Regions from separate parts of the Rhizobium sp. 57MFTsu3.2 genome, predicted to be linked through region 3. Evidence: riboswitches for the same ligand, from Rfam matches in the RefSeq annotation. Region 3 holds a riboswitch; each other region holds the start of a gene.
What was found. A riboswitch is a leader RNA that binds a small molecule or an ion and turns the genes downstream of it on or off. The one in region 3 is predicted to bind thiamine pyrophosphate.

Region 1: linked by a shared signal. The riboswitch ahead of thiM (hydroxyethylthiazole kinase) and the one ahead of thiB (thiamine ABC transporter substrate binding subunit) in region 3 are both predicted to bind thiamine pyrophosphate.
Region 2: linked by a shared signal. The riboswitch ahead of thiC (phosphomethylpyrimidine synthase ThiC) and the one ahead of thiB (thiamine ABC transporter substrate binding subunit) in region 3 are both predicted to bind thiamine pyrophosphate.

The regions. Positions count from the first base shown of each region.
Region 1 covers NZ_JDWI01000027.1:80,527-91,098, reverse strand. The annotation lists gene AF71_RS23970 (hypothetical protein) at 603-1,217, opposite strand; gene AF71_RS23965 (YadA-like family protein) at 1,268-1,522, opposite strand; gene AF71_RS23960 (hypothetical protein) at 1,582-2,607, opposite strand; TPP riboswitch at 3,140-3,235, shown strand; gene thiM (hydroxyethylthiazole kinase) at 3,285-4,088, shown strand; gene thiE (thiamine phosphate synthase) at 4,085-4,720, shown strand; gene thiD (bifunctional hydroxymethylpyrimidine kinase/phosphomethylpyrimidine kinase) at 4,717-5,538, shown strand; gene AF71_RS23940 (3-oxoacyl-ACP reductase) at 5,535-6,299, shown strand; gene AF71_RS23935 (carbohydrate ABC transporter permease) at 6,312-7,160, opposite strand; gene AF71_RS23930 (sugar ABC transporter permease) at 7,153-8,091, opposite strand; gene AF71_RS23925 (extracellular solute-binding protein) at 8,159-9,469, opposite strand; gene AF71_RS23920 (ROK family transcriptional regulator) at 9,685-10,572, shown strand, end outside.
Region 2 covers NZ_JDWI01000024.1:62,609-73,180, forward strand. The annotation lists gene AF71_RS22465 (ABC transporter substrate-binding protein) at 1-1,223, shown strand, start outside; gene AF71_RS22470 (ABC transporter permease) at 1,366-2,322, shown strand; gene AF71_RS22475 (ABC transporter permease) at 2,325-3,284, shown strand; gene AF71_RS22480 (ABC transporter ATP-binding protein) at 3,284-4,291, shown strand; gene AF71_RS22485 (oligopeptide/dipeptide ABC transporter ATP-binding protein) at 4,291-5,283, shown strand; gene AF71_RS22490 (four-carbon acid sugar kinase family protein) at 5,280-6,344, shown strand; gene AF71_RS22495 (FadR/GntR family transcriptional regulator) at 6,348-7,133, shown strand; TPP riboswitch at 7,181-7,292, shown strand; gene thiC (phosphomethylpyrimidine synthase ThiC) at 7,386-9,212, shown strand; gene thiO (glycine oxidase ThiO) at 9,214-10,188, shown strand; gene thiS (sulfur carrier protein ThiS) at 10,185-10,382, shown strand; gene AF71_RS22515 (thiazole synthase) at 10,385-10,572, shown strand, end outside.
Region 3 covers NZ_JDWI01000045.1:1,317-11,888, reverse strand. The annotation lists gene AF71_RS29170 (ABC transporter ATP-binding protein/permease) at 1-741, shown strand, start outside; gene AF71_RS29165 (DUF5666 domain-containing protein) at 746-1,306, opposite strand; gene AF71_RS29160 (ABC-F family ATP-binding cassette domain-containing protein) at 1,501-3,327, opposite strand; gene AF71_RS29155 (thiamine diphosphokinase) at 3,331-3,981, opposite strand; gene AF71_RS29150 (MarR family transcriptional regulator) at 4,030-4,560, opposite strand; gene AF71_RS29145 (MDR family MFS transporter) at 4,679-6,211, shown strand; TPP riboswitch at 6,271-6,381, shown strand; gene thiB (thiamine ABC transporter substrate binding subunit) at 6,426-7,454, shown strand; gene thiP (thiamine/thiamine pyrophosphate ABC transporter permease ThiP) at 7,454-9,088, shown strand; gene AF71_RS29130 (ATP-binding cassette domain-containing protein) at 9,081-9,797, shown strand; gene AF71_RS29125 (M48 family metalloprotease) at 10,044-10,572, shown strand, end outside.

The sequences.
Region 1 (10,572 bases), on a different contig from region 3:
CACAGGCACCTCCCCTTTTCCCAACCCCAATTCTCGGGACAACTGACGCAGCGCTTTGTCTTCGGATCAACGAACCGGCCGGTCCCACAGGAACAGGTCGAGCGCTTGGCATCCCACGACGCCCCCGCGGCGCACGCGACACAAGTTTTCCTTCTCGAATCCCAGTTTTTCCCCTCCGGACAAGTTCCACTCGCATTGACCGCATTGCCGGGAGCCTGCGCCGAAGGGAGCTTTTGTGGCTCGATCGCCTGCTGGCCGGGACACGTGAGCTTTTGATCGCACTGCAGCGAGCAGCCGACCACCCCGCGAGACCGGTTGACCGGCGTGTCTGGATATTCAAAGGGACAGGGCATCTGCTGCGCGCCTGCTGTCCATGCGAACAGCACGATCAAACCGAAGAGAAGAAGACGACATCCCAACATTTCAGAACACTAGGCCCCGAGATATGATCTGTCCAGCTTGTCACAGGCGCGACCCTGGACCTTGCGCACCGACGGGAGTTCACTTGACCAGCAGCTGGGAGCGGATCTGATGGCCCGGCGTATCGATCAGTCCTCATTTCCGTGCAGGAGCCGGAACCCGACGACGTCGAGGTCGACGTCTCAAAGGCCCGAATCTGAAGAAGGTGCTTTCGGTCTGACCGCAGGCGTCGGCGGGTCAGGAAGCTTCACCGGAACATCCGGCTTTTGGGGCCGATTGTCGGTTGTTGCGGGTGCGGCCGGGCCGCTTTCATCAAAGTTCACTGATATCCCGAAGAGCTTCCACTGACGATCGACAGGCGCATAGAGTAGCTCGAAATGCACCTGGATTGGCACCGACGGAAAGAACCCCGCCATATGCAACTTGCCGTCTGGCTCGATCTGCGGAAGCACGGTTAGTTGCGGCTCGATGACCGCAAGGCCACTCAGGTCGTATCCCTGTTTTCGTTGCGAGGCAAAGATCTCTGCAAGTTGCGCGGAATTATTGGCCTGAAAGCCTGGCGAGCCGAGTTCCCGCAGAACGGTGTAGTTGCCAGTCTTGTTCGCCTGGTCGAGGGCAAGAAGCGTGTTTCGCACAAGGATAAGAACGCCATTTCGATCGATATCTGCCGGACGCGGTGCTCTTGAAACATCTTCCTTCAGGGATTTCTTGATTTCGGCGCGAACGGGGCTTTCAAAGCCGGCCTCTATGCAAAGGACTGCCAGCGCCGCGACGATAAATTTGAACGGCAGATGCATCGTTGAGGATCTCGGCTCGCGTGAACCGAACGGCTGTAGCGCTCGGACGATCACCACGTGAATGTCAACCCCGCGGTCCCACCGAAAGTACCTTCGCTCGCCCCTACGCCGACGCCGCCATGGATCAGCAGATTCTCTGTAATCCGCGCGTAAGCGCTGCCAGCGAAAGCGTTCTCGCCTTCGAACGTGCCCCAATTGATGGACACCGCAAAGTTCTTGTCATTCGGAAGGGTTCCCCCACCCATCGCCAGCGCCATCGCCGTGCCCTCGTAGGCCTTGTCGATGCGTCCATTCATCGGCGACATGCTGGATTCGAGGCTGCTGACGCGATTGTCCAGGGAATCGATGGCGTTTGTATTTGCGGCTACACGCGTATCGAGGCCGGCGATCTCAGTCGTATGGAGGTTGAGAAGTTGGTATTGTTCGTAATGCGCGTCTCGTGATCGGCAAGTTCGTTCGTGTTCTGGGCGACATTCTGATTGGTGGCGTCCAGCTGGGAGCCATTGATCGCATCCGTCGAGGTCGCCGAAATCGTGCCGGGCGCGACGTTGACGATCTTTCGCTCGGCGGCCGGCGCCCCGACGGAGACGACATTGGCGATACCGCCATCCGACGAACCAGCTCCGAGCGCCACTGAATTCTGCCCTGATGACACTGAGCCGGTCCCCAGGGCAAGACTATTTAGGCCCCGGGCACTGCTGTTAAATCCAATCGCTGTTGCCTGATTGCCGGAGGACGAACTCCTATTACCAACCGCAGTGCTATTGCCGCCACTTGCACTGCTGTCACCTCCGAGCGCGACTGCGCCGCCAGCACTGGCAAGGCTTCTGACGCCAGCAGCCAAAGTATCAACACTGGTGCCCCGACTGTCGACCCCAATGGCAACCGCACCGGCACCCGTCGTCAGGCTTCGAGCACCAACGGCCGTGCTGTCCACACTCTGCGCATTGCTGTCGACCCCCAGGGCAGTCGCGCCAGGGCCGGCAGCTCTGCTATTTTCCCCGATGGCTGTGCTGTTGAATCCGGAGGCGTTGCTGGCCAAACCAACGGCGACCGCGCCCCTGTCCGTCGCCTGAGAATTTTGACCAACTGCCACCGATGCCGCACCGGACGCATTCGTCGTTGTGCCGAGGGCAGTGGCGGCTCCGCCTGTCGCCTTGCTTCCCGCACCGAAAGCGGAGTTTGCTCCCGCGGCGCCTGCCGCTGTCGCATTGGTTCCGCAGGCGACGTCATTGACACCACCGGCAGCCGCCCCGTCTCCCGAGCCTGTGGTGTTTGCGCAGACGAACAGGGCCAGGGCAGGTGCGGGCGAGATTATTGTTATGGTAGCAGATAGGAGAACACACACGGCAGGAAGCGGTACAAATACTGCAGCATGAAGTGTTCGCATCAAGACCTCCCTTCGGTCGCCAACCGAGTTGGACGATTGTATCGGCATTGTCTTGCCGGCCTATTGGCCGCGTGTAATCAAGCAGTCGAGTAGGTCAGAACCGAAAATCGTCGGACGCCCATGGAACTCGCCTTTACCCAGCGAGCGGGAGTATGCCATTTGACACAATTCCTGGAAAGTAAACAAAAATAAGTAAATGCAACACGATCGCTGTGTCGGCTGCCATCTAACCATGCTTACAACTGCCGGCTATTAACCGCCGAACATTTGGAAAGTGCCATGGTTCGGACAGAGAAAAGCGGCGCCGGAATCGGTAAAAGGTTGCTCACCGCAATCCAGAAGTGAAACGTTTGCAGGGGGAATCCAAGTCCTTCCGTCAGCTGTATTATGGCGCGCTATCAGATGAGTGATGCAACCGCCAGAAGGCCGGCAGGCGCCGCGCCTCCTTCGGGGCCTTTCCTGGCATGGCCGGGTTCACCTGGCGATGTCATTTTATGGATGACAGGCCAGCGCTTCTCTGCGAGAAGAAGGCAGTGAGAGACAGGGGCGCCCTCGAAAGATGGGCTGAGAAGGACCCTTTGAACCTGAACCGGATAATGCCGGCGGAGGGAGTCGCTCGGGACGTTTCGCCTCCTGCGTCAGTCCCCGCGCCTTTCTCCCCGATCGAAAGGCGCACCATGCAAGATCAGACCTTACCGGGAATACTGCTGAGCGAACTGCGCGCGCAACCGCCGCTCGTGCACTGCATCACCAACTTCGTTGCCATGAACATCGCAGCCAATGTGCTTCTGGCCGCCGGCGCGTCTCCCGCCATGGTGCATGCGGAAGAAGAGGCTGGCGAGTTTGCGGCGATCGCAGGCGCACTGACAATCAACATCGGCACACTGTCGTCATCCTGGTTGCGCGGCATGGAGGCGGCAGCCCTCGCCGCCAGCCAGTCCGGCAAGCCATGGGTTCTCGATCCGGTTGCCCATTATGCCACCTTATTCCGCCGGGCGGCCGTTGATCGGCTGCTGGAACTCGGTCCAACCATCATTCGTGGCAACGCCTCCGAGATCATTGCCCTTGCCGGTGGCGAAAGTCGGGGCCAGGGGGTGGACAGTCGTGACGGGGTCGAACAGGCAGAGGAATCCGCCAGGCTGCTTGCGAGGACACACGGTGCGACGGTCGCGGTAACCGGCGTCGTCGATTTCGTCACCGACGGTGAACGAGCTGCCTGGATTGAAGGCGGGTCGGCCTTGATGCCCAAGGTGACCGCGCTCGGCTGCGCACTGACCTGCCTCGTCGGAGCATTCACGGCGATCCGGCCTGCCGCGCCGTTCGAGGCAACGGTTGCAGCGCTTACGACCTTTGCTGTTGCCGGTGAGATGGCAGCCAGCAGCGCGGACGGCCCGGGTTCGTTTTCTCCGGCGTTTCTCGATGCGCTTGCAGCGCTTGACGCCCCGCTCCTCGATCGCCATGCAAGGGTGCGTTTCGCATGAGGACCATCGACCTTTCACTTTATCTTGTCCTCGATCCCGGTCTTTGTGCCGGCTTCGGCATGGTGGAGACCGCGCGGGCGGCTGTTGCTGGCGGAGCGAGCGTTGTCCAGCTGCGCGACAAGCATGCCGATACACCCCTGATGATCGAAACAGGTCGGGCGCTCAAGGCGGCTTTGTCTGGCACCGGTGCCTTGCTCATCGTCAACGATGACGTGGAGGCTGCCGTCGCAATTGGTGCTGATGGTCTGCACATCGGGCAAGAGGACATGGATGCGCGAACTGCCCGCGCGCGGATTGGAGACGATATGATCCTTGGCCTCTCCGTTGAGACCGAGGCGCTGGCCGCGGGGGTCGATCCGGCAATCGTCGACTACGCGGGTATCGGCCCGGTCTTTGCGACATCGACGAAGGCGGATCACAAGGAGCCGACCGGTTTTGCTGGCCTTGCTCGCCTCGTGCGCATCTGCCCCGTTCCCGCAGTCGCAATCGGCGGGCTGAAGGCGGCTCATGTCGGGGATGTCTTTGCTGCTGGGGCTGACGGTCTTGCCGTCGTCTCTGCGATATGCGGCACGCGTGACCCTGAGGCGGCGGCTCGCGAGATCGCGGAAAACATCAGAAAGGTTCACCGATGATCCGAAACGTTCTCTCCATTGCCGGGTCCGATCCTTCCGGCGGCGCCGGAATCCAGGCGGACCTGAAGGCCTTCTCTGCCCGCGGTGTCTACGGCATGGCAGTGCTGACCGCGCTGACGGCGCAAAACACACAGGGCGTTTGCGGTGTGCATCTGGTTCCGGCTGCCTTCGTCGCCGACCAGATCAAGGCAGTGTTTGCCGATGTCCGTGTTGATGCAATCAAGATCGGCATGATTGCCAATGCCGAAATCGCCAACGCTGTCGCCGATGCGATCGAACCCCACAAGGGCATTCCGGTCGTTCTTGATCCTGTCATGGTCGCCAAGGGCGGGGCTAGCCTCCTCGATGTGTCCGCGGTCGACGTCCTCACCCGACGGCTGCTGCCGCTTGCGACGCTGCTTACTCCCAATCTTCCGGAAGCGGCAGCACTCCTGCATGGACCGACGGCCGATACCCGCGCGGACATGGCTGAGCAGGCGCAAAGCCTGCGTGCTCTTGGCCCGGAGGCGGTGCTGGTCAAGGGCGGTCATCTGCCAAGCCAGGAGAGCCCGGATGTCCTGGCGACAGCCGCAGGGTTGAGCTGGTTCGAGGGGCTCCGGATACCGACGGCGAACACGCATGGCACCGGCTGTACGCTATCGAGCGCGCTTGCCGCCGAGCTCGCGAAGGGGGCGACGCTGCCCGAGGCAGTGGCGGATGCGAAAAGCTACCTCGCCCATGCCGTCGCGCAGGCGGATACGCTTTCTGTCGGTTCCGGGCACGGGCCGGTTCAGCATTTTCATGAGCTTTGGAAGTTGAGAGAAGGACATTCGAGATGACATTGGCGATCAGCGAACAGACCGTCATCATCACCGGGGCCGGGCGTGGCCTGGGCGCCGCCATTGCTGCTGCCTTTGCCCGCGAAGGCGCGAAGGTCGCAATCAACTACCGCAACAGCCGCATCGAGGCCGAGGCGCTTGCCGCGTCATTGGGTGATCGTGCCCGAACCTTCCAGGCGGATGTCCGCGACAGCGAGGCCGTCAAGCGCATGGTGGCCGAGGTCAAGGATACACTCGGTGCGCCGACGACAGTCGTGCACAATGCCTTGACCGACTTCAGCTTCAACGGAGACGCCCGATCGAAGCTCGACCAATTGACCTGGGGTGAAATGACATCACAGCTCGATACCGCCGTGAAAGGGGCTTTGAACGTGATCCAGGCCACCCGCCCGGTCATGGCCACTGCCAGTTTTGGGCGGATCATCACGATCGGCACCAATCTCTTCCAGAACCCGGTGGTGCCCTACCATGACTACACGGCTGCCAAGGGTGCGCTTCTGTCCTTGACCCGCACGGCGGCCGCAGAGCTTGGCCCATCAGGCATTACCGTCAACATGGTCTCGGGCGGCTTGCTGCGCGCCACCGAAGCGAGCAGCGCCACACCGGATGCGGTCTTCGATCTGATTGCGGCAAACACCCCGCTCCGGCAAGTGACGACGCCCGAGGAAATGGCTGATGCGGTCCTGTTTTTCGCAAGCCCCTGGGCACGCGCCGTTTCCGGGCAGAACCTCATCGTCGACGGCGGGCTCGTCTTCGGCTGAGGCAAAGCCACCTCAGGACTTGACCGCACCCGCGGTCAAGCCGGCGATGATGTGCTTCTGCGCCAGGAAGAAGACGATGATCGTTGGCATGATTGTCAGCGTGATGAAAGCGAGCACCAGCTGCCAGGCAGTGCCGAACTCGCCGCGATAAACCATGATGCCGAGCGGCCAGGGATACATCGTCTCCGAATTCAGCATGATCAGCGGCAGGATGTAGCTGTTCCAGCTGCCGACAAAGGAGATGATGCTGACCGTTGCAATGATCGGCCGCGAGAGCGGCAGCGAGATGTGCCAGAAAAACCGGATGTAGCCACAGCCGTCGACGATGGCAGCCTGGAACAATTCTTCCGGAAGGTTGCGAAAATAGTTCCTGAACAAGAGAATGCTCATGCCGAGGCCAAAGGCGACCTGCGGCAGGACGACACCCCAGTAGGAATTCAACAGGCCCAGGTCCCGGATCCGGATGAACAAGGGAAGGATGGCGGTCGCGGCCGGAAACATCAGGCCGATCAGGAAGTAATTGAGCAGGAAGCCGGCACCGAAGAACTTTACATGCGCGAAGGTGAAGGCAGCCATGGCGGAAACCGAAACCGTCAGGCAGACAGTCAAGGTGGCGATGATCAGCGAATTCATCATCTGTCGCCAGTAGCGGTCTCCGAAGAGAATGTCGGTATAGTTCTCCGGATGCCATGCGGCAGGTAGCCCGAAGGGGTTGGTTCTGAGGTCGCCGAGGTCCTTGAAGCCGCCAAGTGCCGTCGTCATCAGGGGAACCAGCACGATCGCCGCGATGAGCGTCAGCGAAACATAGAGATAGATCTTCGTGCCGGTCGTGGTCCGGGCAGATGAGGCCATGTCAGTCATTGCGCATGAATATCCGTTTGTAGCCGAAGGCCAGCGTCACGCAGATGACGAAAAGGACGACGCCGACGGCGCTGCCGAGGCCGACCTGCATGCGCGTGACGCCGAAGTTGAACAGGAAGGTGACCATGGTCTGCGTCGCATTGAACGGCCCGCCACCGGTCAGCGGCATGATGAGGTCGAAGAGCTGCAGCGAGCCGACGACGGCAAAGAAGATGGACAGGCGGACCGTCGAACCGAGAAGCGGCAGCGTGATGTAGCGGAACCGTTGCCAGCCGCTCGCGCCATCGATTTCGGCAGCCTCCAGCACGCTCTTGTCGAGCGACTGCAGCCCGGCGATGAACAGCATCATGTGGAAGCCGAAATACTTCCAGACGACGACAGCCAGCACCGCATAGATTGCCAGGTCCTTGTCTGCCAGAACATAGGGTGTCTCGACGCCAATGAGGTGGGCCGCCGAGGCAAACAAGCCATAGTCGCCGTCATAGACGAAGCGCCAGATGAGGCCTGCCGCCACCTCCGCCAGGACGTAGGGCAGAAAGAAGATCAAGCGGAAGAGAACCACACCGGCGATCCGGTGCGCCAGCATCATCGCCAGCCAGATCGCGAGCGGAATCTGAACCAGAATGGAAACAACGATGATCAGGGCATTGTTTTTCAATGCTGTTATGAAGGCGCTGTTCTTGAACAGGACCTCGAAATTCCGCATGCCGACAAACTGTGTCGGCAGACCGTAGCCATCCCACTTGTAGAGACTGTACCAGGCCGCCTCGCCCATCGGCAGGATGACGAAGATCGTGAACAGCAGCAGTGCTGGCGGCAGAAACAGAAGCAGGACAGGCAGGCGCCGCGCCAGGCTGGGATCCTTGCTGCGCGCCGACGATCTTAAAGTCGGGCGCGCACGGATGACGCTCGTCGCGCTGATGGTGGTCATTAAAGCCGATCCTCCTCATTCAGATTGAGGGCGGCGCGGATGCTTCTCCGCGCCGCGATAGTCTTGATCAGAGCTGATCCTGCTCGAAGGCTTCCTGGATCTGCTGTGCTCCATCGGCAGGGCTCATCTGCCCGGAGACTATGGCAACGGAGACATCGTTGACGACACGGCCGACCGAGGGGCCGAGATCCTGATCGAAGAAGTTCTGATGCCAGGTCGAGTGCGCCAACTGTTCGGCAGACTGATGCAACAGCGGATTGGTCACACCGTCCTCGGCACCAACGGCGACCGGGATGAGCATGCCGGCCTTGGCCATCTCGCGCTCGTTTTCGGCGTTGGTCAGATAGGCGAGGAAGTCGAGCGTTTCAGGCGGCGCCTTCTTCGTCACGGCCCAGCCATTCAATCCACCAAGCGTGTCGGTGACCGCGCCTGCGCCGCCCGTCACGGCCGGAAACGCAAAGCGGCCGATATTGTCCGGATCGAGCCCCTTGCCGTCACCGGCATTCGTGCGTTGGTTGGCCGCGGTGTTTTCAAACGCCAGGATCATTGCTGCCTTGCCATCGCCGAAGACGCCGAGCGTCTGCGGCCAGGTGGCGCCGAGATAGCCCGGCTGGAACGGCTCCAGTTTGCCGAGCTCGGCAAGCTGCTCTCCGGCCTTGATGATTGCCGGATCGTTGAAACCTTCCCCTTCACCGGTCTTGGCCGCGTCGAAGACCTTCTGGCCACCGTTGCGCATCACCAGATAGCTCCAGTAGAAATGGAGAGGCCATTTCTCGCCACCGCCGCCCGCAATCGGGACGATGCCGGCATCCTTGATCTTCTTCACGGCATTGAGATAGTCATCCCAGGACTTGATGCTGGCGGCATCGACACCGGCCTTGGCGAAAAGCGCCTTGTTGTAGAAGAAGGAGACGGTGCCCATCTTGAAAGGCACGGCGCCGATCTTGCCATCATAGGACAGGCCCTTGATCGCGGCCGGGTTGTAGCTCTTCACCCAGGCGCCGTCCTTTGCGTTCATCGCCGCCGTCAGGTCCATGAGCGTCCCGGTCGCCAGCTGCTGCTTCAGCACGCCGCCGCCCCAGCTGTAGAAGAAATCCGGCGCATCGCTCGACTGCAAGAGGGTCGGAAGCTTGGCCTTGAAAGCCTCGTTTTCCAGGAACTGCATTTCGATTTTCACGCCGGGATGTTCGGCCTGGTATTTGTCTGCAATCTTGCGCCAGATCGCGACATAGTTCGGATCGAGCTCAAGGTGCAGCCACTTTACGGTGGTGTCTGCCGCGGCACTTCCCGCAGCAATCAGGATCGCCAGTCCCGTGGCCGCCGAGCGGGCGATGAAACGGCTGCGAAGCAAGGCTTTCGCCTTCATTTGGTCAAACATGATTTTCTCCTCCAGCAAGGGCAAAAATCGTCCTCTTCAATTTTTCCCTTATGCGGATTAAATCATCGGGAGGTTTTGGCGAATGTCAACTCCCCTCGTTGAAATCGGTAGATTTGCCTTGACAGACGGGGCTGCTGGCGCGCTATTTAATTCGCATACCGTTGAAAATATGAGCGCCGCACGCCGCGCTGACATTGAAGAGCCTGGCCGACCTGATGAAGACCGCAGATCCCGAATTGATGCGCGCGATCAATCGCTTGAACGTGCTGGACACGATCCGGCGTCACGGGCCTATATCGCGTGTCGAGATCAGCGAACGCACGCAGTTGTCGACCACGACCGTTTCGGCGATCACTGCTTCCTTGCTCGACGACGGGCTGATCCTGCCGCGCCACGAGGGCGATATTCGCAACGAGGCGGCACGCGGAAGACCCCGCGTCATGCTGGAGCTCAATCCCGATGCAGCGCGCGTCGTCGGGGCGAAGATCGCGGCCACCCGCCTGGTGTTCGTGGTGACCGATTTCCGTGGCGACGTGCTGTCGAAAATCACCCTGCCGATCCGCATCGACCGCCAGCCGATCGGCGTGATCGCAGACCTCGTCGAAGACGGGGTGCGTCGCTGCGTCGTCGATGCCGGCCTTTCGCTCGAGGATGTCGACAGCGTCTGCCTTGGCCTTCCCGGCGTGATCGAGCACCGAACCGGCCATATCCGCAGCAGCCCGATCTTTCGCGACACGAATGTCGATTTCGCAAGCGAGATGACGACCAGGCTTGATACCCCGACCATCGTTGAAAGCGATGCGCATGCGATCACGCTTGCCCATCACTGGTTCGGCAAGGCCCGTGACCTGGAAGACATGGTATTGATTTCGCTCGAGCAGACACTCGGTCTCGGCGTGCTTCATGACAATCAGCTGTTTCGTGGTGCTGGCGGCCTCAGCCACAATCTCGGCGACCTGGTGCTTGGCATGGGACCCAACGGGGTCGTGCGGCTATCGAGCCAGGCTGGCGAAAGCGAAATCCTTGGCGAGCAGCCGGCCAGTGGCCGCTTTGCCGAAGCCATCAAGCTTGGACGCGGCATGACGCATGCCCAGGCGCTCATC
Region 2 (10,572 bases), on a different contig from region 3:
CCGACCAGGTACTGAGCAAGGTTCAGGGTTACAAGGAAATCGGCGCCGGTTCCGGCAACGAACTGACGGGCGTCGCCACGCCTGACGAAGGCACCGTCGTTGTGACGCTGGCGGAAGCCGACCCGATCTTCTTCATGCGCCTTGCCAACCATATCGCACCGATCACCAAGGCCGCGCAGTCTCGTGGTAGTGACGGCGAGGAAGTGGCGGACTGGTACAAGCCCGACAGCAGCGCCGTCTATTCCGGCCCGTTCAAGCTGACGAGCATCGACATCGACGCCGGCAAGCTGGTGTTCGAGCCGAACGAGAACTTCTTCGGGCCTAAGCCGAAGCTCGCGCGCATCGAAATCACCTCGATCGAAGACAACGTCACCGCGACGTCGCTCATCAAGTCCGGCGAGTTCAACGCACATACGGAACTGGTCACCTCGACGATTATCCAGGACCTCGGCCCCGAATTCTCCGCCGGTCCGCTGATCCCGACCAGCCAGCACTTCTGGTTCAACGTCACCCGCGCACCGATGGACGATCCGAAGGTTCGCCAGGCATTGATCATGGCGATCGATCGCGACGGCCTCTTCAAGGCTTCCTATCCTGACGGTCCGCACAAGAAGGCCGACCAGATCCTGAATTCCGTTCCCGGCGCCGAAAATTCCGGCTTCGAGCCCTATCCGTACGATCCGGCCGCGGCAAAGAAGCTGCTTGCCGAATCGACCTACGGTGGTCCGGAGCGCCTGCCGAAGATCCTCTTCGTCGGCATTTCCGCCCCGGCTATCGAGGCTGCGGCCCAGTTCATTGCCGAGCAGTGGCGCCAGAACCTCGGCATCACGGCCGTCGACATGAAGCCGCAGCAGGACTCCTATGCCGGTCCGGACCAGAACGCCGTCCAGATCTTCCGCGACGACGTCGGCACTCGTGTTCCCGATGCCGTTTCCTATCTCGCCGGCTGCATCGCCTCGACCTCGTCGAACGCGCAGAACAAGCTTGGCGGCTACAAGAACGACAAGGTCGATGCGGCACTTGCCGAAGCGGCAACGAAAGCCGTCGATGATCCGCAGCGCGTCAAGCTCGCCCAGGATGCCCAGAAGGCATTCCGCGACGATTGGGCATTCATTCCGTGGTATTCTCAGGCGATGTCCCGCTGGGCCACCAAAGAGGTCAAGGGAATGGAGAAGAACCTCGACTGGCAGGTCGTGGCGCCCTGGGACATTTCGATCGGCTGAGCCGGCACGAAACTCTGAAACAGATAGCCCTCGGGCACATTAGCAACCGCGCGAAGACCGCAAGGCCTTCGCGCAAGTTTCAAGAAGACATCGCATGTCCGCCTTGACGCGGAAGGTGTCTGCCAACCGGTGGGAGATGACCTTGTTACGCTATGTGCTGACCCGGTTTGCCATCTGGATTCCGTCCGTGCTGATCGTAATGCTGGCCGTCTACGCGCTGGCTTTCTACGGCGCCGGCGATCCGATCAAGTTGATCTTTCTGCGCGCACCCGGCGACGTCGCCTACAATCCGCAGCGCATCGAAGCCATCCGCGAAAGTGCCGGCCTGAACAGGCCCTTCATCGAACAGTTCGCCCTTTACATCTGGAACCTGCTGCATGGCCAGTTCGGCAATTCGCTGACATCCGGCCGCTCGGTCTGGGCGATGGTGTCGGCCGCAGCCCCCGTTTCTTTCAAGCTTGCGCTCTGTTCCATCATCCTGACGACTGTTATCGCCATTCCGCTTGGCATGATCGCCGCGATGAACCAGAACAGCCGCCTCGATTATACGATCCTCGGCAGCGCGCTCTTTCTGTGGGCGATCCCGGCCTATGTCGCCGGCCCGCTGCTGATGGTCGGCCTTATCGTGCTGCTGCCGATGGTCAAGGTGCCGTATGGCTGGGGTGGTGTTTTCGATGTGCGCATCCTGTTGCCGCTCATCGTGCTCTCATTTCAACCAATCGCGCTGATCGTCCGCCAAACGCGCGCCGCCGTCATCGAGGTGCTGTCTGAAGATTTCGTCCGCACCGCCCGCGCCAAGGGCGTGCCAGAGATGGTCGTAGCGCTGCGCCATATCCTGCGCCCGGTGCTGACGCCCGTCGTGACACAGCTCGGCCTGATCATGATCACCATTGTCAACGGCGCGATCTTCGTTGAGCTCGTCTTCGGTCTTCCCGGCCTCGGTCGCCTGACCGTGCAGGCGCTGACCAATTCAGACTACCCCGTCATTCTGGCGATCACGCTCATCGGATCCTTCCTGGTGATGATCTCGAACCTTCTGGTCGACGTTCTCTATCCGCTGCTTGATCCGCGTGCCAACGATGCAAGAAGGAGCCGCTGACCATGTCCGCCATCCCTCTCTCTCCCGTCGCAGCTCAGGAAGAAGCACCCGTCAGCCTGTGGCGCGACGCCTGGTATCGCCTGAAGCGCAACAAGCTTGCCGTCTTCGGCCTGATCGTCGTGGCAATCCTCGCTTTCACAGCGATCTTTGGCCCGTATCTGACGCCCTATGACTACCTGAGCCAGAATCTGCAGGCCCGCAACGCCGTTCCATCGCTGCAACATCTCTTCGGTACCGACGACCTCGGCCGCGATGTGTTCAGCCGTGTCGTCTTCGGCACCCGCACGGCCTTCCTGGTCGCGGTCATCGTCACAGTCATCGCCGTATTTATCGGCACGATCCTTGGCGCGATCGCTGGCTTCTTCGGCAATCCGTTCGACCGCGTCATCATGTGGCTGACGGACATGACCATGTCGGTGCCGAACCTGCTCCTCGTCGTCGTCATCAATGCATCGCTGAAGTCCCCCATCACCAAATGGATGGAGGCGCAGTATCTGGCGACGCTCAATCCCTTCTATCGCCAGACGGTCTGGGTCGACTTCATTCTGGTCTTCGGCTCGATGGCGTTGATCTCCTGGCCGCCCTATGCGCGTCTCGTTCGCGCCCAGGTGCTGTCGATCCGCAGCCGGCCCTACATCACGGCCGCGCAGGCGCTCGGCCTTTCGAACTGGATCATCATGAAGCGCTACGTCGTTCCGAATGCGCTTGGCCCGTTGATCGTCTCCGTCAGCGCCGGCCTTGGCACCGCGATGGTTCTGGAAAGCGCCTTCAGCTTCCTCGGCATCGGCGTCAACCCGCCGACCCCAAGCTGGGGCAACATGATCTCGGACGGTCTGCGCGTCTGGCAGCACTATCCGCATCTGCTGGCCGCCCCGGCAGCCGTTCTCGGCCTTGCCTCGGTCGCCTTCAGCTTCCTCGGCGATGGCCTCAACGACGCACTCAATCCGCGGGGTTCGAAGTGATGAACACCACCCGATCCAACGAAAAACTCCTCGATGTCCGCGGCCTGACGGTCGAAATCGATGGCAGAAACGGCCCGGCGGTCGTGGTCGATGGCATCGATCTGCACGTCAACAAGGGCGAGACGCTTGGCGTCGTCGGCGAATCCGGCTGCGGCAAGAGTCTGACCATGCTGAGCCTGATGCGGCTTCTACCCAACAAGATCAAGGTCACCAAGGGATCCGCGAGCTTCGACGGCCACGACCTGCAAAAGATGTCGAACAAGGAACTGCGCAAGGTGCGCGGCGGCGACATCGGCTTCGTCTTCCAGGATCCGATGACCTCGCTCAACCCGGTGATGCGCATTGGCGACCAGATCTGCGAGCCCTTGATCTATCACCGTGGAATGAAGAAGGCCGATGCGCGAGTCCGCGCTGTCGAACTGCTGCGCCTCGTCGGCATTCCCGGGCCGGAAGAGCGCCTGCAAGCTTATCCGCATGAACTCTCCGGCGGCATGCGCCAACGTGTGATGATCGCGATCGGCCTTGCCTGCAACCCGAAACTGCTGATCGCTGACGAACCGACGACGGCGCTCGACGTCACCATTCAGGCGCAGATCGTCGATCTGGTGAAGGATCTGCGCGCCAAGCTCGGCATGTCGGTTGTCTGGATTACCCATGACCTGGCGCTGATTGCCGGTCTCGTCGATCGTGTCGCCGTGCTTTATGCCGGAACCGTCGTCGAGGATGCCCCGGTTGACGAGCTTTATGCCCGCCCAAGCCATCCCTATACGCGCGGTCTGCTCGCCTCGATTCCGAAGCTCTCGGATGCGCCCGCAAGCCGGCTCTCGTCCATCGGCGGTACGCCGCCGGAGCCGGGTCGCCGCCCCAAAGGCTGCCCCTTTGCCCCACGCTGTCCGCTGGCGGAAGCCATTTGCCACGAGCGCGTACCGAAACTCGAACCGCTGTCAGGCGCCGGAAACCACCGTACGGCCTGCTTCGTCGTCCAGAAAATGCAGGAGGCTGCGTGATGGGTGCACAACCGCTGCTCAAGGTCGAAAACCTCGTCAAGCATTTCCACGTCAAGCTCGGCGCCTTCGGCGAGCGTTCGGCGACCGTCTATGCGCTGGACAACGTCAATCTCGACATCATGGAAGGCGAAACCCTCTCGCTCGTCGGCGAATCCGGCTGCGGCAAGTCCACCACCGGCTTCACCATCCTCAACCTCTACAAGGCGACATCAGGCAAGGTCGTCTACAAGGGCCAGGACCTGGCGACCCTTGATGAAAAGCAGATGCGGCCCTTCCGCCGCGACCTGCAGATCGTCTTTCAGGATCCCTATTCGACGCTCAACCCTCGCATGACGATCGGTGAGGCAGTCGGCGAACCGATCCTCTTCCACAAGCTCTGCACCAAGGCGGAGCTCAAGGACAAGATCGCCAACCTGCTGACCGACGTCGGCCTGCCAACCCGCTTTGCGCAGCGCTATCCGCATGAACTCTCCGGCGGCCAGCGGCAGCGCGTCGTCATTGCCCGCGCGCTTGCTTGCCAGCCGAAATTCATCGTCTGCGACGAAGCGATCTCGGCGCTCGACGTCTCGATCCAGGCGCAGATCATCAATCTCCTGCTCGACCTGCAGGAGAAGTATGGCCTGACCTACCTGTTCATCGCCCACGATCTGGCCGTCGTGCGCCATATCAGCACCCGCGTCGGCGTCATGTATCTCGGTCGCCTCGCGGAACTTGCGACGCGCGAGGAGCTGTTCGAGAACCCGCTGCACCCCTACACCAAGGCACTGCTGTCAGCCGTTCCGGAAACCGATCCGGAGCTGGAGCGCACGCGCAAGCGCCAGATCCTGCAGGGCGACGTGCCGAGCCCGCTCAACCCACCGAGCGGCTGCCGCTTCCACTCGCGCTGCCCGATCGCCATGGACGTGTGCAGCAAGGTCGTGCCGGAATGGAAGGAAGCCAAGCCTGGCCATCTCGTCGCCTGCCACGCTGTCAACTCAGGACAGACTGCATGACGCTGAAGGTCGCGATCATCGCTGACGATTTGACCGGCGCGCTCGACACGGGAACCCCCTTTGTCGACGCCGGACTTTCCGTCGCTGTCGCGATCGACGTCAGTGCCATATCGGAAACGCTTGCGACCGGTTGCGAGGTCGTGGTGGTCAACACGGCTTCGAGAGCTCTCCCGGAGGAGGAAGCGGCAGGAAGGGTCAGCGCTGCGGCGAAGGCCCTTCTTGCCGCCTCGCCTCAAATCGTTCTGAAAAAGATCGACTCCCGGCTCAAGGGGAACGTTGCAGCGGAAAGCGTAGCTTTGGCTACCGTCTTCGGTCACGAGACAATCGTGGTGGCGCCGGCCATTCCCGATCAGGACCGTTTGACCCACAACGGTCACGTCGTCGGTCGTGGTGTCGACAAGCCGCTGCCGATTGCCGAGCTTTTCGATGCAAGTGGTGGAACCGAAGTGCTGGTCCGCGATGCCGAAACGGACAGCGATCTCGACCAAGTGGTTGAGGCACGCGATTGGAAGAGGGCCCTTGCTGTCGGCGCCCGCGGTATCGGAGCTGCACTTGCCCGCAAGATCGGACAGTCGAACAGGACAAGCAACGCTTTTGCCGCATCGAGCCGGACCGTCTTTGCCTTCGGCTCCCGCGACCCGATCACAACAGCACAAATGGCCAGGCTGGAGGGTACCGGCTGCCTCGCCGCTGCCATCGATGCATCCATGGGAGCAGTGCCTTCCGACGCACAAGTTGGCTTGCCGTTACTCGTCCGCTGTACTGGCGAAATCAGCGGCGAAGCCGTGGCAGTTGCCGACCGCTTCGCAAAAGGCGTAAAATCCATCATAGAGATGACGCGCCCGGACATGCTGATGGTCGGCGGTGGCGATACGGCACTGGCAGTTTTTCGCGAGCTCGGCATTCGGGTTCTGAGGCCGCAGGGCGAAATCGAGGCGGGTATTCCGTGGTTCGACGTCGTAACGGCAGACGGCCTGCGTCTGCGCTGCGCGGTGAAGTCCGGGGGCTTCGGTAATTCGGATAGTTTGGTAAGACTGATCGCGCAGAATCAGGCGGCATAGGACATGCCGACGGGGAGAGTGAAGGTGGACGAAGCAAACGGTGTACCGGCGAATGCGCAAGCGGCGCCTGCGGCAAAGCCGGAGCGCGGCAAGGCCGTCAAGCTGGTCGATCGCGTCTTCGACCAGTTGCAGGAGCGTATCCGCTCGGGAAACTATCCGCCGGATTCGCGGCTTCCCGGTGAGCATGAGCTTGCATCGATGCTCGGCGTGTCGCGTCCGATCGTGCGCGACGCCTTGGCACGGTTGCGCGATCAAGGCATCGTCTATGCCCGTCAGGGAGCCGGCACCTTCGTCAGCGCCCACGGTTCGCCGACGACGCAGCTTTCCTATTCGCCGGTCAAGACGATCGCCGATATCCAGCGCTGCTACGAGTTTCGACTGACGATCGAGCCTGCCGCCGCCTACTTTGCTGCCAAGCGCCGTGACGAAGCGGCGATCCAGAGGATTGCCGCAGCGCTCGCCGATCTGCGCGAGGCGACCAGCCACCAGCTCCATCGCACCGACGCCGACTTCACCTTCCATCGGGCCGTCACCGAAGCCGCCAACAACCACTATTACACAGCCTCGATCGATGCCCTGAAGGCCCACATCGCCGTCGGCATGCACCTTCACGGCCTATCGCTGCTTGGTCCGCGTCAGGGCCTCGAGCAGGTCTACGAGGAGCACAACAAGATCTACCTCGCCATCGTCGAAGGACGTGCGGAAGACGCGCGGGCTTTGATGAAGGCGCATCTTGAGGGTTCGCAGAGCCGCCTCTTCGAAGGCCGCGCTCTGGACCTTTCCATGTAGTTGCGGCAGTCGGCTTGACAGCTTTGCTGCTCTGGCTCTAACCTTTTGACATTCACCAGGGGGGTCCCGGCAAGGGGCTGAGATACTGCTATCGTGCGCAGTGACCCGTTGAACCTGATCCAGTTCATACTGGCGTAGGGACGGTGCAAGCGCTCGAAAGCATTGGATTCACGCGTGGAATCCGTGCCGGCGTCTTTTCATCATTCCGGCTGAGGACTGGGTCTCCAAACTTAAAACTTGGAGCCTCAAACCATGAATATTGCCGCAAAGACCATCACCCCGACCGTTACAACAGGCCCCCTACCGGCCTCTCGGAAAATCTACATCCCTGGGGACATTCACCCCGATGTCCGCGTGCCGATGCGCGAAATCAGCGTCCACCCGACATCGGGCGAGCCACCGGTCACGGTCTATGATTCCTCCGGCATCTATACGGTCGAAGGCGCTGACATCAGCATCGAGCAGGGGCTTCCGGAACTGCGCCGCAGCTGGGTGCTCGCGCGCGGCGACGTCGAAGCCTATCGGGGTCGCCAGGTGCGCCCCGAGGATAACGGCTTTGCCAGCGGCGAGCGGCTGACGCCGGAATTTCCCGCCAAGCGCCAACCGCTCCGCGCCAAGGACGGCAAGGCCGTGACCCAGCTCGCCTATGCGCGCGCCGGTATCATCACGCCCGAGATGGAGTTCATCGCCATCCGCGAAAATCTCGGCCGCAAGGCTAAGGCCGAGGCAATTGTGCGCGACGGTGAGAGCTTCGGCGCCCATATTCCCGATCACGTCACCCCGGAATTCGTCCGACAGGAAGTCGCCGTCGGCCGCGCCATCATCCCCGCCAACATCAACCACCCGGAAGCCGAGCCGATGATCATCGGCCGGAACTTCCTGGTGAAGATCAACGCCAATATCGGCAACTCCGCCGTCACCTCCTCGATGGCCGAAGAGGTCGAGAAGATGGTCTGGGCCGCGCGCTGGGGCGCCGACACCGTGATGGATCTCTCCACCGGCCGCAACATCCACAACATCCGCGAATGGATCATCCGCAACTCGCCGCTGCCGATCGGCACCGTGCCGCTCTATCAGGCGCTGGAGAAGGTCGAGGGTATCGCCGAGAACCTGACCTGGAAGGTCTATCGCGATACGCTCATCGAGCAGGCGGAGCAGGGCGTCGACTATTTCACGATCCATGCCGGCGTGCGGCTTCACTACATCCCACTTACGGTCAACCGCGTCACCGGCATCGTTTCACGCGGCGGCTCTATCATGGCCAAGTGGTGTCTTCATCACCATCGCGAAAGCTTCCTTTACGAGCATTTCGAGGAGATCTGCGACATCTGCCGCGCCTATGACGTCTCCTTCTCGCTCGGCGACGGCCTGCGTCCGGGTTCGATTGCCGACGCCAACGACGCCGCACAATTCGCCGAGCTGGAGACCCTCGGCGAACTGACGAAGATCGCCTGGGCCAAGGACTGCCAAGTCATGATCGAGGGCCCGGGCCATGTCCCGATGCACAAAATCAAGGAAAACATGGACAAGCAGCTCGCCGTCTGCGGCGAGGCGCCTTTCTACACGCTGGGACCACTGACGACAGATATCGCCCCGGGCTATGACCACATCACTTCGGGCATCGGTGCTGCGATGATTGGCTGGTTCGGTACGGCGATGCTTTGCTACGTCACCCCGAAGGAGCATCTGGGTCTCCCCGACCGCAACGACGTGAAGACCGGCGTCATCACCTACAAGATCGCCGCCCACGCTGCCGATCTCGCCAAGGGTCACCCGGCAGCTCAATCGCGCGATGATGCGCTGTCGCGCGCCCGCTTCGAATTCCGATGGGAGGATCAATTCAACCTGTCGCTCGATCCGGAGACGGCCCGCAGCTTCCACGACGAGACGCTGCCGAAGGAAGCGCACAAGGTGGCGCACTTCTGCTCCATGTGTGGCCCGAAGTTCTGCTCGATGCGGATTTCGCACGACATCCGCGCTGAAGCGCAGAAAGAAGGGCTCGACGCCATGGCGGCGAAATACCGCGAGGGTGGCGATCTCTATATGCCGATCGATACCATCCAAGAGTCGCGTGACTGAGATGCATGTCCTCGTCAAAGGGGCCGGCGTTGCCGGCCTCACGGTCGCGCACGAACTCACTCTTCGAAGTGCTGACGTCACCGTTATGGATCCGAATCCAGATTTCGGCCAGGCAGCATCATGGCTCGCGGGCGGCATGCTGGCACCGTGGTGTGAGCGTGAAGGCGCGGACGAAGCCGTCTTGCTGAGTGGCTGCGGTGCCATCGATCGGTGGGACATGATGCTGCCCGGCGAGGTACACCGAAACGGCACGCTGGTCGTTGCCCCCGCGCGCGATCAGGGTGAACTCGATCGCTTTGCCAGCCGCACCAGCGGCCATGAATGGCTGGGCGAGGAGCAGATCGGCCCATTGGAGCCGGCTCTCGCAGGCCGCTTCAGGCGTGCTCTGTTCTTCCCGCTGGAAGGACATCTCGATCCGAGACGAGTGCTGGGTCTGCTGCGAGAAAAGCTCGCCGCTCGACATGTTGCATTCATCGACCAAGTGGCCGAGACCACCGGCTACGACGACATCGTCGATTGCACGGGCGCAGCACGCATTGGGCAAACGAGTGGGCTTCGCGGCGTGCGCGGCGAAATGCTCTATCTACACACGCCCGAGGTCGACCTCGCCAGACCCGTTCGCCTGCTGCATCCGCGCTTCCCCGTCTATATCGTTCCGCGTGGAAATGGCCTGTTCATGGTGGGCGCCACCATGATCGAGACCGAGTTCGCCGGTCCCATCTCGGCGCGTTCGATGATGGAACTGCTGAACGCCGCCTACGCTGTGCATCCCGCCTTTGCGGACGCTACCGTTATCGAAACCGGCGCGGGCATCCGGCCGGCATTCGCCGACAATTTTCCACGCGTGACCCGCGAGGCCGAGGCGGTCGTGCTCAACGGCCTCTATCGCCACGGCTTCCTGCTGGCGCCTACCATGGCGCAGGAAGCTGTGGACCTTGTCTTCTCCAGAACCGAACCAGGAGGAAATTGCCGATGAAACTGATCGTCAACGGCGAGTATCACGACCTCGCTGCGCCAACCTTGTCCGAACTGCTGACGCTGATGGAATACGAAGGCGACTGGCTGGCGACCGCCGTCAACGGCGAAATCGTCCACCGTGAGGACCGCGCCGACCACGCGCTCAACGACAACGACCGGATCGAAATCCTGTCGCCGATGCAGGGAGGCTGACCATGCTGACGCTCTACGACACCGTAGTCTCCTCCCGCCTGCTTCTCGGCACCGCACGGTATCCTTCACCTGCGACCCTCGCGGAGGCCGTCAAGCGATCGGGAACGGAGATCGTCACCGTCTCGCTCCGCCGCGAGACCGCGGGCGGACGGAGCGGCAGTGCCTTCTTCGAGATGATACGGGCATTCGG
Region 3 (10,572 bases):
ACCAGCATGAATGACGAGATCAATATGAAGGGAACGATCAAGTACGAACGGAACCCTTCCGGAAACCTGACGCTGGAGCATGTCCGGATCGCCGCCAAGATCGGTGAGGACATCGACCAGTGCGGTGGTTTCCGCATGCACGAAGGCGCGGTGACGATCAAGGCCGGCGAAAAGGTCATGATCAACGGCGACCACAACGTGAATCGCAAATTGCTCTTCCTTGCGCTTTCCGAGCTTTGGCCGTGCGGCGGCGGCAAGATCGGCTTGCCGCCCACGGACGACATGCTTTTCGTCCCGCAATCGGCCTACATTCCGGGTGGTACCCTTCGCGAAGCATTGGCGTTTCCGGAACCCGTGGACGCCTATCAGAATGCCGATGTCGTTACGGCGCTGGAAAAGGCAGGTCTCCAAAATCTGGTTTCCCGGCTTGATACCCGAGCCCGCTGGGACAAGCTGCTTGACTCAGACGAGCAGCGGGCGATCGGTTTCGCTCGCCTGCTTCTCGTGCGGCCGAAATGGATTGTATTCGACGAAGTGCTGGAGGGCATGGAGCCGGAATGGCAATCGACGATGATGCAGGTCCTCGCTTCCATGCCTGAGGCAACGATGATCTACATCGGTCGGTCAGACACATACGTCGAGACTTTCAAGCCACGCGTTCTGCATCTTGAAGCGCTGCACGCGAAGCCTGAGATGAAGGTCGTGGCAAAGGCGCCGAACGCGCCGGCACCAGCACTCTGATCACTTACATCGGCGGTACGGCGCCGTTTGTGCCGACCGTGACATTCGCCGAGGACACAGTGCCGTCCGCAGCTTTTTCACCCATTACGATCACGCGCGCTCCTGCGACAAGATCCTTCTTTCCCGCAGGCGCGATGGTAACGATGGGTGTATCGTCGGCAATGGATATCGTCTTTTCCTTGCCCTGATAGGTGAGCGTGATGGTGTGGCCGTCGACTGCCTTGACGGCCTTAGCCACGGTTGCGTTGGTCATCGTGCTGTTCGGCTTCAGGTCCCAGGGGCGACTGCCTTCTCCGGTGCCTTTCATGGCTGCTGGAAAGATCAGCACTTCTAGAGCACCATCGCCGCCATCGGCTTTCGGCAACGAGGCGACGCCAACGAAATCCCCTGGCTTGATGTCTTCCACGGAAGCCTTCCTGATGCCGCGGACCTTCCAATCCGGCTTCAATTTTACCGTCTGCTCGGTGCCCTCTCGCGTTTTCACCACCAGCGTGTTGCCGTTCAGGCTTTCGATCGCACCGCGCACGCGTTGCGCCTCCTGGGCAAGCGCGCCGTGTGACGCCATAGTGAGGAAACCCGCGGCCCAGACGAGCCCGGTCAATGCGTTGAGATTGTGTGGCATGATCTGCATCCTTGCCGTCGTACGAACTGCGGCTACGGGGCGCAGCTTAGTCCCGCCGGTCGAAGGCTGACGAATCAATGAAAAGTGAAGCCAGATTGCCCAGCAACAGATGGGGCGGAATGGGAGGGTGTGCTGTCTCAGCCCTCCAACTCCTCCCGCAGCATCTCAAGCTCCAGCCATTCCTCCTCCATCTTCGTCAGGCTGTCGCGGAATTTCTCCATCTCGGCCGCTAGGCGATTGAACGTGGTGGGGTCTTTGCTGAACAGGCTGGGATCTGCCATCCGCTCTTCGCGCTTGGCGATTTCGGCTTCCGCCTTGGCCATTTCCTTCGGAAGATTTTCGAGCGCGAACTTCTGCTTGTAGGAAAGCTTGCCTTTTCCTTTTGCCGTTTCGGCGGAAGCGGCTGCCTCCTGCGGCTTCGCTCGTTCGGCCGCCTTTTCGGCCTTCCGTCGCTCGTCGATAGCGCCCTTTCGTTGTGCCAGCATGTCCGAATAGCCGCCGGCATACTCGATCCAGCGACCGTCAGGTGCATCCGGCACAGCCGGCGCGATTGTCGACGTCACCGTGCGGTCGAGGAAATCGCGGTCGTGGCTGACGAGAATCACGGTGCCGGGGAAGCCGGCGACGATTTCCTGCAGCAGATCCAGCGTCTCGATATCAAGGTCGTTGGTCGGCTCGTCGAGGATCAACAGATTCGCCGGGCGCGACATGATGCGGGCCAGCATCAGCCGTGCGCGCTCGCCGCCTGAAAGGTTCCTGATCGGCGTGCGTGCCTGCTCGGGCTGGAACAGGAACTCCTTCATATAGCCGGTCACGTGCCGCTGCTCGCCGTTGACGAGGAGGTTCTCGCCGCGGCCATCGGTCAGGTAATGGGCGAGCGTCTCTTCCGGATTGAGGTCTTCGCGCTTCTGATCCAGCGTCGCGATTTCCAGATTGGTCCCGAGCTTGACCGTGCCGCTGTCCGGCAAGAGCTGCCCGGTCAGCATCTTCAACAGCGTGGTTTTGCCGGCGCCGTTCGGGCCGACGAGACCGATGCAATCACCGCGATGCACGCGGATGGAAAAGGGAGTGACGATCGGCCGGTCGCCGAAGGTCTTCGTGATCTTCTCGGCTTCGATGACGAGCTTGCCGGACTCCTGCGCATCGGAAACCGTTGCCTGCACGGTGCCCTGCGGACCTTTGTGGCCGCGATACTGAGTACGCATGGTCTGCAGTTCGCCAAGCCGGCGCATGTTGCGCTTGCGCCGGGCCGTGACGCCGTAGCGCAGCCAATGCTCTTCGCGCTCGATCGCCTTGCCGAGCTTGTGCTGCTCGAGCTCTTCCGCCTCCAGAACCTGGTCACGCCAGGCTTCGAAATGGGCAAAACCCCTGTCGAGCCGCCGCGATGCGCCGCGGTCGAGCCAGACTGTTGCCGTTGAAACCTTCTCCAGGAAACGGCGGTCGTGGGAGATCAGGACGAGCGCACTGCGGCTCTTCTGCAGTTCGCCTTCCAGCCATTCGATGGTCGGCAGGTCGAGATGGTTGGTCGGCTCATCGAGGAGCAGGATGTCGGGTTCTGGCGCGAGTACGCGGGCGAGGGCAGCGCGGCGGGCTTCTCCGCCCGAGAGGTTTTGTGGATCTTCCTCACCGGTGAGGCCGAGATGCGAGAGGAGATAGGTGACGCGATAATGATCGTCACCCGGGCCGAGGCCGGCTTCGGCATAGGCCTGCACCGTCTTGAATCCGGTGAAATCGGGAGCCTGTTCGAGATAACGCACGGTCGAGGAGGGGTGGCGGAAGACCTCTCCCGACTGTGCTTCGACGAGACCGGCAGCAATCTTCAGCAACGTCGACTTCCCGGAGCCGTTGCGGCCGACGAGACAGATCTTGTCTCCGGGCTCCACCTGCAGGGCGGCGCCGGCAAGCAATGGCGTGCCGCCGAAGCTGAGAAAGACGTCGTCGAGTTTCAGAATGGGAGGCGCCAAAGATCAGACTCCGGAAAGATCATAGGGGCGGGCGAGCACAATGGCGCGGCCGCTCTCGAGCGAAAAGCGCACTTTGCCTTTCGCGACATTGGAAATGGTGCGTGACGAGCCGAAGGGCAAATGGAAGTCGGCAAGCGGGTAGCGCGCGTTTTCGATTGTCAGGCCGCGAAGTTCGCTGAAGCCAGGCACCGAAAAGAGACTGCCTGGTGGCAGGTCCAGTTCGATTGCGCCTGAAATCAGCGGCACAGCCTCTTCGCTGCCAGACGTCAGAAGTACGTCATAACCCTGCTCCGCCAGGCTGACGGAATAGAGCAGGTGCTGAATGGCATGGTCGGAACGTTCGCCTGCAAGGGCGCCGGCCAAGACGAGGCGTTTCGCGCCGCGGGCGACCGCTTCCGTAACCGCAATCTCGCCGTCGGTTGAGGCTTTGGCAGCGGGATAAGGTTGCCTGGGGACGTCAGGAAAAGCGCCTTCGAGATGCGCCGGCGTGGAATCGAAATCGCCGACCCACAATTCCGGAACGACGCCGAGTGTTGCCGCATGACGCATGCCACCATCGGCGGCTATGAAACGGCTGCCCGAGATGGCATGTCGCAAGCGGTCGGTTATCTGCAACTCGCCGCCAAGCAGAATGGTGAAGGTGGATTGGCTCATGGGCACTGCCCATAGCGCAAACCAGGGGGGAAGGGAAAGGGCCGCCGCTCAGGCTTCGTCAGCGATATCCTTGACGCGAGCCTCAAAAACACTTTCGAAGCCGGAAATGAACTTCTCGAATAGCTCTCCGAACGCCTCGATCTCTTCCGGCTTCCAGTCTTTGACCACTTCGGAAACGAATGCGAGCTTCTGCGCGCGTATTTCCGACAGCAACCTCTGCCCGAGCGGCGTCATCACGACGATGATCCGCCGCGCATCCGCCTGAGATGCCTTTCGCCGCAGAATATTCCGCCCCACCATTTCAGCGACGATGCGGCTTGCGCGCGAGGGGTCGATCCGCATCATCTCGGCAATCGTCCCAACCGTTACGTCGCCAGCCTCATGTGCACGCCGCACAGTGTCCAGCACGTCGAGGTGTGACAGCTCGAGGCCCGGTGCGACACTTTGGATCGCGAGCCGACCGATCAGTCTCCGCCCGGTCATGAGACGCATACGGGTCATGCTTTGCCCAATGCGCAGGATGTCCGGCTCATGCGTCTCGGCGTCAGTCTCGGTCGGATTCGTCAAGCTCTCGTTCATTGCGGTAACATAGCATCTCAGGCGTCAATTGAGAATATGCCAATGTCAATCAAGTGACGTTGACAAATATATGCTAACAGCACATAAATGGCCACTCTCCAATTTGGAACGACGCTTCATGGATACTCAAATTGCCGCAGCGCCGCTTGTGACGGATCACCGCCGGCGGTTCATCCTCTTCCTTTTCCTGATGGCAGCCATGTTCATGGCGACACTCGACAACCAGATCGTTGCAACGGCTTTGCCGACAATCGTCGGCGAGTTCGGCCACCTCGAGCGGTTCAGCTGGGTCGGCTCCGCCTATCTTCTCGCCGTGAGCGCGGTGATGCCGCTTTACGGCAAGCTCGGTGACCTCTTCGGCCGCAAGTATGTGATGATGGCCGCGATCATGATTTTCACGGTCGGTTCCGCCGTTTGCGGACTGGCGGTATCCATGAACACGCTGATTGCGGCCCGCGTGCTGCAGGGGCTTGGCGGCGGCGGCATCATGGTGTCGATCTTCGCCGTCAACGCAGACCTCTTCGAACCGCGCGAACGGGCGCGTTACCAGAGCTATTCCAGCCTCGTTCTGATGGCGTCGGGCGCTATCGGACCCGTCCTTGGCGGGGCAATGAGCGATCTCTTCGGCTGGCGCTCGATTTTCCTCGTCAATGTTCCGATCGGTTTCGTCGTCCTTGTCGGTCTGGCCTTGATGCTGCCCTATCGGAAGCCCAACCGCCGTCCGAAGATCGATTACGCCGGCGCCCTGCTGCTCGCCTTGACGACGGCTAGCATCGTTCTTGCCGCCGATGGCTCTCAGGTTTTCGGCTCGCTTGTTGCTCCTCAAAGCCTGGCGATCATGGCGCTCGGTGTAGCGGCGGCGATCGGTTGGATCTTCGTCGAGCGTCGCGCCGCCGAGCCGATCGTTCCCCTGTCACTGTTTCGCAATTCGACGTTCAGCCTGTTGCTGATCATGTCGATCATGAGCGGTGCGATCGGCATCGGCATGGTCAATTATTTCGCGTTGTACCTGCAGACGACGACCGGCCTCTCGCCGTCGGCGGCCGGAGCGTTCTTCATTCTTCTGACTGGCGGCATCGTCTGCGGGTCGCTGTCGGCCGGTCGCATCATCTCCATCACCGGGCGCTACAAGCCCTTCGCGATCGCAAGCCTGACCTGCAGTGCCATCGCGTTTGCGCTGCTCACTCAGGTTCATGTCGGAACACCGGTCATGGTGATCGGAGCGGTGATGGCTCTCCACGGTTTTGGCGTCGGCCTTGCACAGCAGGTCCCGGTCATCGGCGTCCAGAATGCCGCTCCGGCGCGCGACGTCGGCGCCGCAACGGGATCGGTGACGCTGTCGCGCATGGGCGGCGCATCGATCGCCATCTCCGTTTATGGCGCGATCATCGGCTCGCAGCTCGGCAAGACCGGACTCTCCATTCCCGGCGTGACCGATATCGAGCAACTGACGCCAAGGATGCTGGCGGCGTTGCCGGAACAGGCGCGTCAAGCCGTCGCCGACGCCTATGCCAGCGCGTTCACGCCGCTTTTCATGGCATCCTGCGCGATCGCTCTCATCGGCCTTTGTGCCGCCTTGATGCTGAAACCGACGCAGTTGCCCCGCGTGGTAGAGGTGCGGCCGGCGGCAAGGGCCGAAGCCGCCGAGTAAATGCCGATGGCGGCCTAAGGCCGCCTCTTGCAAGACGCCAAGCGTGGCGATACATCTCAAGCGCTCTAACGGGGTGCCCGTGCCATAAGGCGCGCGGCTGAGAGGCTGAAAGCCAACCCGCGGAACCTGATCCGGCTAACACCGGCGGAGGGATTAGACGCGTGACATCTGGCACCGCCCTTTTCCCCTTCAAGCAAACCAGAGGAGAGGTGCCATGTTCAAATTCAAATTCCCGAGCCGTTCGTTGCTTGCCACGATCTTCATCGCGACTACCGGCCTGGCCGGCGCCGGTGCACAGGCGGCAGGCAAGACGCTTACCGTCTACACCTATGAAAGCTTCACATCCGAATGGGGTCCGGGGCCGAAGGTCAAGGAAGCATTCGAGAAGACCTGCGGCTGCAACGTCAGTTTCGTCAGCGTGGCGGATGGTGTGGCACTGCTGTCGCGTCTTAAGCTCGAAGGCGCCGGCACGAAGGCAGATGTCGTGCTTGGCCTGGATACCAACCTGACCACGGAAGCGAAGGCGACCGGCCTGTTCGATGCGAGCGGCATCGATGTCGGCGGGCTCAAGGTGCCGGGCGGCTACAAGGACGATGTATTCGTGCCGTACGACTATGGCCACTTCGCTGTCATCTACGACACGCAGACGATCAAGAACCCTCCGCAAAGCATGAAGGATCTGGTCGAAGGCGACCCTTCGCAGAAGATCGTCATCGAGGACCCACGCACCTCGACGCCCGGGCTCGGTCTCCTGTTGTGGGTAAAATCCGTCTACGGCGACAAGGCGCCGGAGGCCTGGGCAAAACTCAAGAAGCGGGTGTTGACGGTAACGCCCGGTTGGTCAGAGGCCTATGGGCTGTTCACCAAGGGGGAAGCACCGATGGTGCTTTCCTACACGACGTCGCCTGCCTATCACATGGTCGCGGAGAATACGGACCGCTACCAGGCGGCTGCATTTTCAGAAGGCCATTACATACAGATCGAAGTGGCCGGACTGCTGAAAAATGCGCCCGACAAGGAGCTTGCGCGCGATTTCCTGAAATTCATGGTGACGCCGGGCTTCCAGGACACCATTCCGACCAACAACTGGATGATGCCGGTTTCGGCGACATCGCAGCCGTTGCCGGATGCGTTCGGCAAGCTCGTGAATCCGTCAAAGACCTTTCTGATGAGCTCGGATGAAGTTGCCGAGAATCGCAAAGCCTGGATCGACGAGTGGCTGGCTGCCATGAGCATGAACTGATGCTCTTGACCAAGGCCGAGATGCGACGGGCGATGCTCGGCGGGGCTGCGAGCCTCGCCGGCATTATCGCTTTCGTCGGCCTTGCGGTCCTTGCCTTGCTTCTCTCGAGCGGTGGTTCGTCGATTCTTGCGACCGTGTTTGAACCGTACATCCTGCGGATATTGCGTTTCACGCTGTTGCAGGCCGTGCTCTCCACCGCGCTCTCCATCGTTTTTGCCATTCCGGTCGCGCAAGCCCTGGCGCGTCAACGGCATTTCCCCGGCCGTATCTGGATTATCAGGCTGATGGCCGTGCCGATGGGGCTTCCTGTTCTGATCGGGGCGCTCGGATTGATCGGTATCTGGGGGCGGCAGGGCATCATGAACTCGGCGCTGCTTAAGTTCGGCCTGGCGGAACCGGTCAGCATATACGGGCTCTCGGGGATCCTGCTGGCGCATGTCTTCTTCAACATGCCTCTGGCGGCGCGCCTGATGCTGGCCGCACTGGAGCGCGTCCCATCGGAATACTGGCTGATGGCGAGTGGCTTGGGCATGCGCCCCCTATCGACTTTTCGCTTCATCGAATGGCCGGTCCTGCGTTCGGTCATCCCCGGTATCGCCGGCCTAATCTTCATGCTGTGCGCCACTAGCTTCACGCTTGTGCTGACATTGGGCGGAGGCCCTGCGGCAACGACGGTCGAGGTTGCCATCTACCAGTCCCTGCGCTTCGATTTCGACCCTGGCCGGGCTGTTACGCTTTCCCTGCTTCAGATCGTACTTACATCAATGATCCTCGGAGCCCTGTCGCTTCTTCCCGCTCCAAAGGATGAGGGGATGACAGTTGGCAAGCCCGTCAGGCGTCCGGATGGGCGACTGCCGGGCGCGCGGCTTGTGGATGGTGGCGTCCTGCTGCTTGCCACGCTGTTTCTAGCGCTCCCTTTAATGTCCGTGGTCCTGGCCGGCCTGCGGTCCGATCTGATGAAGCTCTTGCGCGAGCCCATCTTCTGGCAATCGGCTGCGACCAGTCTGGCTATCTCGATTTCGGCGTCTGCTCTCGCTTTGCTGATTTCGATGACGTTGGTGAGCGCGCGCCGCACGGCGCTTCTCCGGGGTTCAGGGGCCTTCGGCAGGAGGTTTCTTTTTGCCGCCATGGGCGGCGCGTCGTCGCTGGTGTTGCTCGTGCCGACAATCGTCCTTGCGACCGGTTGGTTCATTGCCTTGAGAAATCTCGGTAACGCGAGCGCCGTCGCTCCGGTGCTGATTGTCGCCATCAACGCGTTGATGTCGCTGCCCTTTGTGATGCGCGTCCTTGAACCGGCTTTCATCGTCCACAAGCATCGGACGCAGAAGCTTGCGGCGAGCCTCGGTGTCACAGGTTGGGCACGTCTGCGCCTCATCGACACGCCGGCTCTGTTCAAGCCGATGCTTACGGCATTTTCGTTCGCGATGGCGCTGTCGCTCGGCGATCTGGGCGCGGTTGCGCTGTTCGGTTCGGACAGCTTCGTCACCCTGCCATGGCTCGTCTATAGCCGCATGAGCAGCTATCGGACGAACGATGCCGATGGGCTGGCGTTGATCCTTGGTGTCGTTTGCCTGTTGCTCACGATCGCCGGTACGATGGGCCCAGCGCGCCGAGAGGTTGCCGTCCATGGTTGATCCTGAGTTCGCGATCGAGATGCAGCAGGTCGGTCTTCAGCTCGGCAATCAGAATTTTCAGTTTGATTGCCGGCTTCCCACCGGTGCCGTGATTGCCGTGACGGGGACGTCCGGGGCCGGCAAGTCAACCTTCCTCAATCTGCTTGCCGGCTTCGACACGGCTCTCAAGGGGCGGATCCTGATCGCCGGAAAAGATGTGACCGAGGTTTACCCGGCGCAGCGGCCGGTCTCCCTGGTCTTCCAGGACAACAATCTGTTCGCGCACCTCGATATCTTTACCAACATCGGCCTTGGCATTAGCCCGTCGTTGAAACTCACGACCGCAGATTGCCGAACCATCTCGTCTTCGCTTGAAAAGGTGGGGCTCGCCGGTTTCGAGCGGCGGATGCCAGGGACGCTCTCCGGCGGGGAACGGCAGCGGGTAGCCTTTGCACGCGCGCTTGTTCGCAACCGGCCGGTGCTGCTGCTGGACGAGCCCTTCGCGGCCCTCGACCCCGGTCTGCGAAACGGAATGGCGGCGCTGCTGCTCGACATGCATCGTGAAACCGGCAATACCGTCGTCGTCGTCTCGCACGATCCGGACGAGGTCAAACGCATCGCAGACTTCGGTCTTTTCCTTGAAGACGGCAGGATTGTCGTGGCGGCTCCAATTGACGAATTTCTGGGCCGAGCGGACCATCCAGGATTGACTCAATTTCTCCGCAGTTGACGAATCTGGCAGTCGCAACGGCACTTTCGCCATAATTTGAGGCGACCGAGGAAACTCAAAGCACGTTAGGCTTGCTAAAATACAACGGCGCCACATTTACTTAGAGTCTCGCTATGCAACCGATGCGGAAATCAGTTACAGCAAAGACTTGTGTCCCCGATTGTGCAGTGCAAGAGCGGGGACGGACGCCTGTTGAATCACGATGAGACCGGCCGGGTCGCGGAAGCGGACCGGTTGACACGCAAGATGACTTGGAGAGCCAGACTGGACAGTATGCCGACGTGGAAATTCCCCGCGCCTTCCAGTGATGTGCTCTCGTCTGCGTGCCGTCTGGTGCGACGAGCCTCGGTCGTCTGTGCGACGAGCATGGCGCTGTACGGTTGTCAGTCCATTCTCGAGCAGTCCTATCAGCCAAGCGTTGCGCCGTCCTCCAATCCGCAGATCGTCGATGAAGTCCAGAAGAACGATCCGCGCGCGGCCATGGGTGCGCGCGAACATCCGCGCATCGTTGCGAGCTATGGAGGCGAGTACAAGGACGCAAAGACCGAGCGCCTGGTCGCCCGGATCACGGGCGCGCTGACAGCCGTCTCCGAGAACCCGAGCCAGTCCTATCGCATCACCATCCTGAACTCCCCGGCTATCAACGCATTCGCTCTGCCGGGCGGTTATCTCTATGTGACACGCGGTCTGCTGGCGCTCGCCAACGATGCATCCGAGGTCGCTGCCGTTCTCTCGCATGAGATGGGCCACGTTACGGCAAACCACGGCATCGAAC